Regions from separate parts of the Mesorhizobium sp. M8A.F.Ca.ET.057.01.1.1 genome, predicted to be linked through region 2. Evidence: riboswitches for the same ligand, from Rfam matches in the RefSeq annotation. Region 2 holds a riboswitch; each other region holds the start of a gene.
The links. A riboswitch is a leader RNA that binds a small molecule or an ion and turns the genes downstream of it on or off. The one in region 2 is predicted to bind thiamine pyrophosphate.

Region 1 (3,270 bases), 2.1 Mb from region 2:
ACGCCTTGCACCTCGAGCCCGAGCGTCGTGTTGTCGAGGATGCGCCGCCACGGCATCAGCGCGTCGCGCTGCGGCATGAAGGCGAAATGCCTGCCATGATCGTCGAGCGGCGCGCCGTCGAAACACATCTCACCCTCGCCATGCTCGGCGCCGGTCAGAAGCTGGAACAGCGTCGACTTGCCGGCCCCGAAGGCCCAAGGATAGAGACGAATTCGCCGGCATCCACGCGCAGCGAAATGTCGGCGAGCACTTCCAGCCCGCCAAAGGCCTTGCGTATATGCCGCAATTCGAGCCGGCTCATGCTTGCGGGCCTTTTCCGGCGGCTTGCCTGCCGGCGGCTCTTTCCCAGGGCATGGCAAGTCGCTGCAGCACCACCGTCAGCCCGAATAGGACGAGGGTAAGGGCCGCGCTGACCCCGACGGCGGCGAGCACCAGGTCGGGACGGAAATTGTTTTTGGCGTTGAGCATGTAGATGCCCAGCCCTTTGGCCGCGCCCGCATATTCGGCGAAGATGGCGCCGACGACGGCATAGGTGATGGAGATCCTGAGGCCAGCGAAGAAATAAGGCAGCGCCGAGGGCAAGCGTGCCAAGATGAAGACCCGCCAGCGCCCTGCTCCCATGGCGCGCAGCATCTGGCCGATCTCGACCTCGGTAGCCTCGTAGCCCTGCACCAGAGCCACCAGCATCGGGAAGAAGGTGACCAGTGCCACCAGCATGATCTTGGGCATCAGCCCGAAACCGAACCAAAGCACCACCAATGGCGCGATGGCGACCAGCGGCAGGGTCTGGCTGACTATTAAGACAGGAAACAGCGCGCGCCGCAAAGGCTGGAAGAAGTCGACCAGCATCGACAGCGCGAAGGCGGCGCTGAGCGAGCAGGCAAAACCGATCAGCGTGGCGCGGATGGTGGGAATGGCGTTGTCGAGCAGCGCGTCACGATTGAGCATCGCCTGTTCGAAGACGCGCGAGGGCGCCGGCAGAACCGTCGGTTTGATGCCGGAATGGTTTGCGTAGAGTTCCCACGCCACGAGCACCAGGCCGATCGATATCACGGCCGGCGCTGCCTGGGCGAGGAAGCCCGCGAGCTGACGTGGGTTGGATGACGATAAAGCCACGAGAGGATGACCTTGACGGCGTTCGCGCGTCGGCGCGAACGGTTCAGACGGCAGTGGGACTGTTGGCCGAAACCGTGACGTCGAGGGTTACGTGGCCGGCGCCCGGTCCGAAGCGGCAGAAGGCTTCGTCGAGCGCCGAGAAGATCGCGCCGGCATCGCCGCGCAGCTTGGTGCAGAAATTCTTGGAGCGATCATAGACGCCAGACTGCTTCAGGAAATCGATGCAGCCATAGATCTCGTCCATATGGTCGTCCGTGCCCATCACATAGAGCGAGAACTGCGCCGCCGCTGGCTGGCCAGTGGCGGGCGCGCCGCGCACGGCGGAAATGGCGGCTTGCTTGCGCGGGCCGAGTGGCCCGGCAGGTCCGCCAAACGTGCCGGAGCGGCAGATCGGATCGTCCGGCTCACCTGGGCAACCACGCGAAATGGTGGCCGACAGCACGCAATGCTTACCGCTGCCAGACGCAGCCACGAAAAGGTCGCGCAGCGCCGGGAATAGCACCTCGGGGGCCCGACCAGCAAGGTCGAGATGTCGTCGGTCTCGATCCTGAGCTTGTCGCGATACGGATCGAGCGCGCCGAGCGCACCCAGGATGACGCCGACAAAATCGTCGGCCATGGGATATAGGGAAACCTGTGCGCCTGAAAACATCGCCCGCCTCGCTCCGCTGGTATTACCCAGATCAGCTTCTAGGGTCTGTGGGCTTGCCGCCCCCGTCTCAGCCCCGACCGTACGGAGCACCCCTGTGGATGGCGGCGTTAAAGCACCATTCGATCGGTTGGGGAAGCTGTTTTTTCAGCAAGCTGCGCCAAAAGCATTGCGCCAGCACAGACGCGACCGGGTGCTGGCGGCCCCGGAAATTTGTCGCGAGCCAGGCGCAACCAACAGCCCGACCATCACGCCGCGACATGAATTCCAACACGGACCAGAATTGCCCGACCAATCCGCAGGGCGCGCAGACGAATGCCAATGGCAACGCGACCGCGCCGACCGTGAACGACAAGAACTGCGGTAAGTAGTTTTCGCGGCGTGGAAAGCGGGGACGCAAGGTCCGCGCTTTCCGTCCGCATTGATTTCACTATCCGCCACGACCGGCCGGCGGCACCTCTGGCGCCGATTCGCTGGCCACTTTGCCAAACACTCTTATTTCGGGGCACGGTTTTCCGGCTTTTGGCTGTGCGAATGCGGCGTGCATTTTCATCAGCCGTTTGAGCAAGCGGCCATAGGTGAGGTATCGAACCCGGCCATTGGCAAGATCGAACTCCACCCTCCCCCATCGCCTGACCGGACCTTTTCCAGTTGGCGGACCCAGTCGCGCGATCTGAAAGGCCAACCGGACCTCGCGGCCGGCAACGTCCAGATAGATACCGGGATTGCCGCCCAGGACGTGCCACAATCGGGCAACGTGCTCGATCGACATGTCGGATGAAATCGCCATGTGGTTCCGCTCAAGTCGCGCCCAGACGAAATCACCGGTTGGCTGCCGCGTCCCGGACACCAAATCCTTGCAATAGGCTGGCGCCACCTCGCGCACCAACGCGCGCATCGCGGTCGCCACGCTGTCGGCCACATCCCGCCGCGTCGCCCAGTGTGCTTCCGAGAACGGCACCTGTCCGAGGATGTCGCCGTCATCGAAATTGGCGGACATCTTGTGCAATGTCACGCCGCCATGAACGGCATGCTGGCCGTCCGCGGCCAGGCGATGGAGAGGATGCGGACCCCGGTAGTTGGGCAGCAGCGCCGGATGAAAATTAAGCCCGCCCTTGGGAAAGAGGCCGAGCAGTTGTTGTGGGATCAAGGTCGGGAAAGCGTAGCAGATCAGTACATCCGCGGCGATGTCAGGCAATTGCCGGCCAAGCTCGTCCCAGTCGTAAGGCCGGCCGAATTCGATCAACTTCGCCGGCGTGTTGCCGAGATAGCGCCTGAGCAGAAGCCGGCGCCTCAGCCGGCGCCGAAAATTGCCGATGCTGAAGCCTCTGGATGGGTGCTGAAAGCCAGGCACGATGATCGCGCCAATACGGTTTCCCGCCTCGATCCACCCGGAAAGCAGGGGCCCGGTGTAAGCAGAAACATCCAGGATGAAAACTGCATTGAGCTGCCGGGGGCGGGCCACAGGCTCGGAAGAAATCATCTTTTCAGATCCGGCGGGGCCAG
Region 2 (3,270 bases):
TGAGACCCAGTTGCTCAATACCCAGTTGCTGGGTGAGCGTGCATGACTGCCAACGGAAGGTCTTGCACGCACCCTCGCGATCTTGAGCAATGGTCGCCATGACTTTCTTCTTGCAGGCTTTTGAGTGGCCCAGCCTGCAATCACCAGACCCCACCGACTCTAAAGAGCGTGGCAGACGGGATAGTCGAGGTTGCCCGGCACAATTACGCTCAAGGCTTGCGCCGCCCAGAGGACACGCTGAAAAGGCAGCATGGGCGCGCAAGCACGCCATTCACGAGAGGTTCGACATGAAGACTATGCAAGAAAAGACATTCCGGCATTCGTGCAAGCAGTTGTGGAGGCCGGCTGCAACATTTGCGCGATTGGCAACTTGGGATATGTCTTTGGCGATGCTGATTTGACGCCGGCGCAACGGAGGTCCGTCGAGCCACAGCTGCGCAGGATTGCTGAGATCTACGGCGAACGCGATCATCTCATGGACGAGATAGCTGTATATCTGCGGTCGATCGGACGCCATGTCGAGGTTGAGCCGAAGACAGGTGTTTCCTGATGGCCGCGATCGATCGCGTTCCGTAGTCGCCATTTCTATTGGGTAACGAGCAGCCGTCTTCCAACCTCTGAAACAAAAAAGAGGTGACCCCCAAAGGCCGCTCTCGAGACCGCAAGTCTGAGCCGCTAACGCATTGCGATAACCAGGCTGTCCGAACTGGGCGTCGATGCCTTCCTCGACCAGGTCGCGGTAGGCGGCGATCTCATCTACCGCATGCATAGCCAAGCCAGAGAAGTTTTCGGCAGCGGAATTCTCGGTCGCTTCCCCTTTTATGACTAGAGGGTGCGGCCGATCCGGCCGCGACGATCTCGCAGGGATTGCCATATACGGCAACACGAACACCGGCGGATCAATACTCGGATAATGGCGGCCGGCTATGTAGCGATCGATCGCGCACCAACATATCAATGCAATAGCTTAGTTGCTTTCAAAGGCGGGTCTCTACGAACTGCAAGCAAGCTAAACGATTGCGTCAACTCTTCCTCGCAGAGCGAAAACTCCGCGCCCACGCGATTTCTCTGCTGGAACAGCGGCACATCCTCAGCGCCAGGACACGGCCGCCGCCGTCGGGTTTTACGAAGCCGGTGATTGCATAAGTTGCCCGCAAGATATCATTGGTATCGGGAACGCCGCCGATGCCGCATCCTGAATAGAGCGGCCGCTTGCACCTGCCAGCCCGACGACCAGATCATATCTGCAACTCCATCTACCTGGACGTGGTGCAAATCACCTCGCTGAAGCCGCAAATCGTCGCCTTCGACCAGGATAACCACATCCGTGACCGCCTGAGCTACTCGGTCGATCTCGACGCACATGGCCGATACAGTTTTTCCATCCTTCACGAAGCGAATGAGACTTTGGCCATTCCAGCCCTGGTCTACGGGGCGTGACTTGTCCCCGATGCATGCGCGAGCTCTCCGCTCGGCCGGCCGCCGGACGTCGCCACCGGCCGAAGGCGCCCGAAGGCGCCCGAAGGCGCTTGACAAAGCAGCACCGGCCCATTCAACTTGAGGCATTCACCAGGGGAGTCCCGGTAAGGGGCTGAGATACTGCTGGCTTTCGCGGCGCAGTGACCCGTTGAACCTGATCCAGTTCATACTGGCGTAGGGACGGTGCAAGCGCTTTGCGGGAGTTTACGCCCGAGGTCCTGCTGCAGCAGGTCTACAGAAGCGTCTTTTCATCCTTCCGGCACAGAACTGGGTCTCCAATGCATGAGCAAAGGAGCCTCACGATGAATGCCCTCACCCCCGCCGTGTCGACGGGACCACTGCCCGCCTCGCGGAAAATCCACAAGCCCGGCGTCCTCTACCCGCAGATCAGGGTGCCGATGCGCGAGATTTCCGTCCATCCGACGGCCGGCGAACCGCCCGTCACCGTCTACGATCCGTCCGGCCCCTACACCGATCCATCAGTCCAAACCAGCATCGAAAAAGGCCTTGCCCGGCTTCGCCACGAATGGGTCACGGCGCGTTGCGATGTCGAAGCCTATGACGGCCGCCACGTCCGGCCGGAAGACAATGGATTCGCCACCGGCGAGCGCCTGACACCGGAATTTCCGATACGCAATCGGCCGCTCAAGGCCAAGCAGGGCAAGGCGGTGACCCAACTTGCCTATGCGCGCGCCGGCATCATCACGCCAGAAATGGAGTTCGTAGCCATCCGCGAGAATCTCGGCCGCGAGGTGATGCGCGGCAAGCTGCAACGCGACGGCGAAGCCTTCGGCGCGGCGATCCCAGATTTCGTCACACCCGAATTCGTGCGCGACGAGGTGGCGCGCGGACGCGCAATCATTCCCGCCAACATCAATCATCCCGAGAGCGAACCGATGATCATCGGGCGAAATTTCCTGGTGAAGATCAACGCCAACATCGGTAACTCGGCTGTCACATCGTCGATGGCCGAAGAGGTCGAAAAGATGGTGTGGGCGATCCGCTGGGGCGCCGATACGGTGATGGACCTGTCGACCGGCCGCAACATCCACAACATCCGCGACTGGATCGTGCGCAATGCACCGGTGCCGATCGGCACGGTGCCGCTCTATCAGGCGCTCGAAAAGGTCGGCGGCATCGCCGAGGACCTCAACTGGGAGGTCTATCGCGACACGCTGATCGAGCAGGCCGAGCAAGGCGTCGACTATTTCACCATCCACGCCGGCGTGCGGCTGCACTACATACCGCTGACCGTCGACCGGGTCACGGGCATCGTCTCGCGCGGCGGCTCGATCATGGCCAAATGGTGCCTGCACCATCACCGGGAGAGCTTCCTCTACGAGCATTTCGAGGAGATCTGCGACATCGCCAGAGCCTATGACGTTTCCTTCTCGCTCGGCGACGGCCTTCGTCCCGGTTCAATCGCCGATGCGAACGACGCGGCGCAATTCGCCGAACTGGAAACACTTGGAGAACTCACCAAGATTGCCTGGGCAAAGGACTGCCAGGTGATGATCGAAGGCCCGGGCCATGTCCCCATGCACAAGATCAGGCAGAACATGGACAAGCAGCTCGCAGTGTGCGGTGAGGCGCCGTTCTACACGTTGGGGCCGCTGACGACCGACATCGCGCCGGGCTATGACCACATCACCTCAGGGATAGGTGCCGCCATGATAGGCTGGTTCGGCACCGCAATGCTTTGCTACGTCACGCCGAAAGAGCATCTCGGCCTTCCCGACCGCAACGACGTCAAGATTGGGGTGATCACTTACAAGATAGCCGCCCATGCAG
Region 3 (3,270 bases), 500 kb from region 2:
TTGCGCTTGCGCCGGGCCGTCACGCCATAGCGGAGCCAGTGCTCCTCGCGCACGATCTGGCGACCGAGCTTGTGCTGTTCACGCTCTTCCTCCTCCAGCACAAGGTCGCGCCATTCCTCGAAATGGCCAAATCCCTTGTCCAACCGGCGGGTCTGGCCACGGTCGAGCCAGACTGTGGCGCGCGACACACGTTCGAGGAAGCGGCGGTCGTGCGAGATGACGATGAGCGCCGAGGAAGTCCGGACGAGTTCTTCTTCCAGCCATTCGATGACCGACAGATCAAGATGGTTAGTCGGCTCATCAAGTAGCAGAATGTCGGGCTCCGGCGCCATGACGCGGGCAAGGGCGGCGCGCCTGGCCTCGCCGCCGGACAGGTCTCCCGGCCGCTCCTCGCCCGACAGGCCGAGATGCTCCATCAGATAGCTGGCGCGGTAGGGATCGTCGGCCGGGCCGAGCCCGGCTTCGACATAGGCCCGCACATTGGCGAAGCCGTCCATGTCGGGCATCTGCGGCAGATAACGCACCGTTGCCGAAGGCTGCCGGAACACCTCGCCGTCCTGCGGTTCGATCAGGCCGGCGGCGATCTTGAGCAGCGTCGACTTGCCGGACCCGTTGCGGCCGACCAGCGCGATCTTGTCGCCGGCCGACGCGGTCAAGGCGGCGCCATCGAGCAGCGGCGTGCCGCCAAAAGTCAGTCTTATCCCGTCGAGATTGAGAAGAGGCGGGGCCATGTCAGCTTTCGGGCAATGGATAGGGATGGGCGAGCAGCAGCGCGCGGCCGTGGCCGAGCGCGATGTCGAGGCGGCCCTTGACCTCGTTGGAAATGGTCAGCGACGATCCGAAAGCCACCTTGACCTTGTCGAGCGGCCATTTGGCACCGGTGACGGTCAGGCCGGAGAGTTCGGAAAAGCCGAGAATAGAAAATAGCGTGCCGTCGGCATAGTCGAAGCTGGCCCCGCCGTTGAGCAAGGGGACACCCTCCTGGGCGCCGCTGGTCAAAAGCACATCCGTTCCGGCCTCGGCCAGCCGCAGGCCGAGCGCCAGATGCAGGAAGGCGTGATCGGCGCGCTTGCCGCCGAAGGCGCCCACCAGCACAAGGCGGGTCGCTCCGCGCTCCAGTGCGGCCGCGATTGCCAGTTCGCCGTCGGTCTTGTCCTTTTCCGCCGGGAAGGTTTGCCGGGGAACGGCGGCGAGATGGGCGGGCAGATCGGCCGGAACCGAATCGAAATCACCGACCCACAATTCCGGCACGAGGCCCAGTATCCGCGCATGACCGATGCCGGCGTCGGCGGCGATCACGCGCGAGCCTTCGACCTGGCGGTCGAGCCGGGGCGTGCGGAGGAGATCGCCGCCAAGCAGGATGGTGAATGTGCTCATATCCCGTCGCCTTACCAGCCCGGCACGGGAAACGGAAGGCGGCAAACTCCCACTTGCGTGTCCCACCCGCCGGGCCTATGTGTCGAAACGCTCTAACGGGGTGCCGGACGCGAATTTAGCGGACCGGCTGAGAGGCAGTCTCGCCAACCCGCTGAACCTGATCCGGTTTGTACCGGCGGAGGGATTAGACGTTTCGGACAGTCCGACGCCTCAATTCCTTTCAACGCAAACGAAGGAGGCGCCGATGCGCACGTTGTTATATTCTCTCATCGCAGCCACGGCAGTGACGCTGTCCGGGCCGGCTTTGGCCAAGGACAAGCTCACGGTCTACACCTATGAGAGCTTCACCGCCGACTGGGGTCCAGGTCCCGTGGTGAAGAAGGAATTCGAGGCCGAATGCGGCTGCGGTGTCGAATTCGTCTCGGTCGCCGACGGAGTGGCGCTGCTCAACCGCGTCAAGCTGGAAGGCGCTTCGACCAAGGCTGACATCGTGCTCGGCCTCGACACCAATCTGACCGCCGATGCCAAGGCCTCGGGCCTGTTCGCGCCGCATGGCGCGGTGAGCGATGTCAACGTACCGGGCGGCTGGAGCGACGATACTTTTGTTCCCTTCGACTATGGCTATTTCGCCGTCGTCTACGATACGCAGAAGCTGAAGTCGCCGCCGAAAAGCTTGAAGGAGCTGGTCGAGGGCAGCGCCGACGACAAGATCGTCATCCAGGATCCGCGCACCTCGACGCCCGGTCTCGGCCTGCTGCTCTGGGTGAAGTCGGTCTATGGCGACAAGGCGCCGGAAGCCTGGGCCAAGCTCAAGACCAAGGTGCTGACCGTGACGCCGGGCTGGAGCGAGGCCTATGGCCTGTTCACCAAGGGCGAGGCGCCGATGGTGCTGTCCTACACCACCTCGCCGGCCTACCACATGGTCGCCGAGAACACCGAGCGTTACCAAGCGGCATCCTTCGAAGAGGGCGAGTATCTGCAGATCGAGGTCGCCGGCATCACCACGACCGGCGCCAAGAACCCGCTGGCGGAGAAATTCATGGCCTTCATGACCGGACCGAAATTCCAGGACGCCATCCCCGAGACCAACTGGATGTTCCCGGCCGGCAAGACCGACAAGCCGCTCAACCCGGCCTTCGACAAACTGGTCAAGCCGACCAAGACCCTGATGTTCAGCCCGGATGAGGTCGCCGCCAACCGCAAGGCCTGGGTGGATGAATGGCTGGCGGTGATGAGCAAGTAGGCAAGCAGATGGCGCCGGCGCATTCCACGGATTCTCGTGTCGGCGCCGGCATCACCGCGCTCGCGGCAATCGCGCTGCTGATCGGCGGCGCGTTTGCCGGGCTGCTTGTCGAAGGCGCACACGACCTTTCCGGGGCCTGGGCGGCCTTCGATCCTTATCTGCTGCGCGTCGTGCGCTTCACACTCTGGCAGGCGGCCCTGTCAACCCTGCTCTCCGTCGGGCCGGCCCTGTTCGTGGCGCGGGCGCTGTCGCGGCATCCACGGTTTTTCGGCCGCGCCTTCATCCTGCAGCTCTTCGCCGTGCCGTTGGCGCTTCCGGCGATCGTCGCTGCGCTCGGCATCCTGGCGCTCTATGGCCGTGCCGGCTATTTCGCCGGCCTGTTCAACTGGGTTGGCGGCCAGGGCTGGCCGGGCATCTACGGCCTCTCCGGCATTCTCGTCGCCCATGTCTTCTTCAACCTGCCGCTGGCCACCCGCCTGTTCCTCGAGGCGCTGCAAACCATCCCCTCCGACCAGTGGCGGCTGGCGAGCCAACTCGGCATGGCGGCGCGGCCGGCGTTCCGGTTGATCGAATGGCCGACGCTGCGCGCCGCCTTGCCCGGCGTCGCCGGGCTCGTCTTCATGCTCTGCATCACATCCTTCACGATCGTG

Region 1: another riboswitch for thiamine pyrophosphate. It lies ahead of EJ077_RS10480 (YkoF family thiamine/hydroxymethylpyrimidine-binding protein); the one in region 2 lies ahead of thiC (phosphomethylpyrimidine synthase ThiC).
Region 3: another riboswitch for thiamine pyrophosphate. It lies ahead of thiB (thiamine ABC transporter substrate binding subunit); the one in region 2 lies ahead of thiC (phosphomethylpyrimidine synthase ThiC).

What each region holds. Positions count from the first base shown of each region.
Region 1 is NZ_CP034454.1:2,259,765-2,263,034, reverse strand. It holds partial or broken gene EJ077_RS10490 (ABC transporter ATP-binding protein) at 1-301, opposite strand, end outside; gene EJ077_RS10485 (ABC transporter permease) at 298-1,116, opposite strand; partial or broken gene EJ077_RS10480 (YkoF family thiamine/hydroxymethylpyrimidine-binding protein) at 1,160-1,767, opposite strand; TPP riboswitch at 1,758-1,871, opposite strand; gene EJ077_RS10475 (hypothetical protein) at 1,866-2,135, shown strand; gene EJ077_RS10470 (formyltransferase family protein) at 2,195-3,270, opposite strand, start outside.
Region 2 is NZ_CP034454.1:168,339-171,608, reverse strand. It holds gene EJ077_RS00800 (hypothetical protein) at 251-550, shown strand; gene EJ077_RS00795 (hypothetical protein) at 1,213-1,440, shown strand; TPP riboswitch at 1,562-1,678, shown strand; gene thiC (phosphomethylpyrimidine synthase ThiC) at 1,782-3,270, shown strand, end outside.
Region 3 is NZ_CP034454.1:669,610-672,879, forward strand. It holds gene EJ077_RS02980 (ABC-F family ATP-binding cassette domain-containing protein) at 1-731, opposite strand, end outside; gene EJ077_RS02985 (thiamine diphosphokinase) at 733-1,377, opposite strand; TPP riboswitch at 1,464-1,578, shown strand; gene thiB (thiamine ABC transporter substrate binding subunit) at 1,622-2,620, shown strand; gene thiP (thiamine/thiamine pyrophosphate ABC transporter permease) at 2,629-3,270, shown strand, end outside.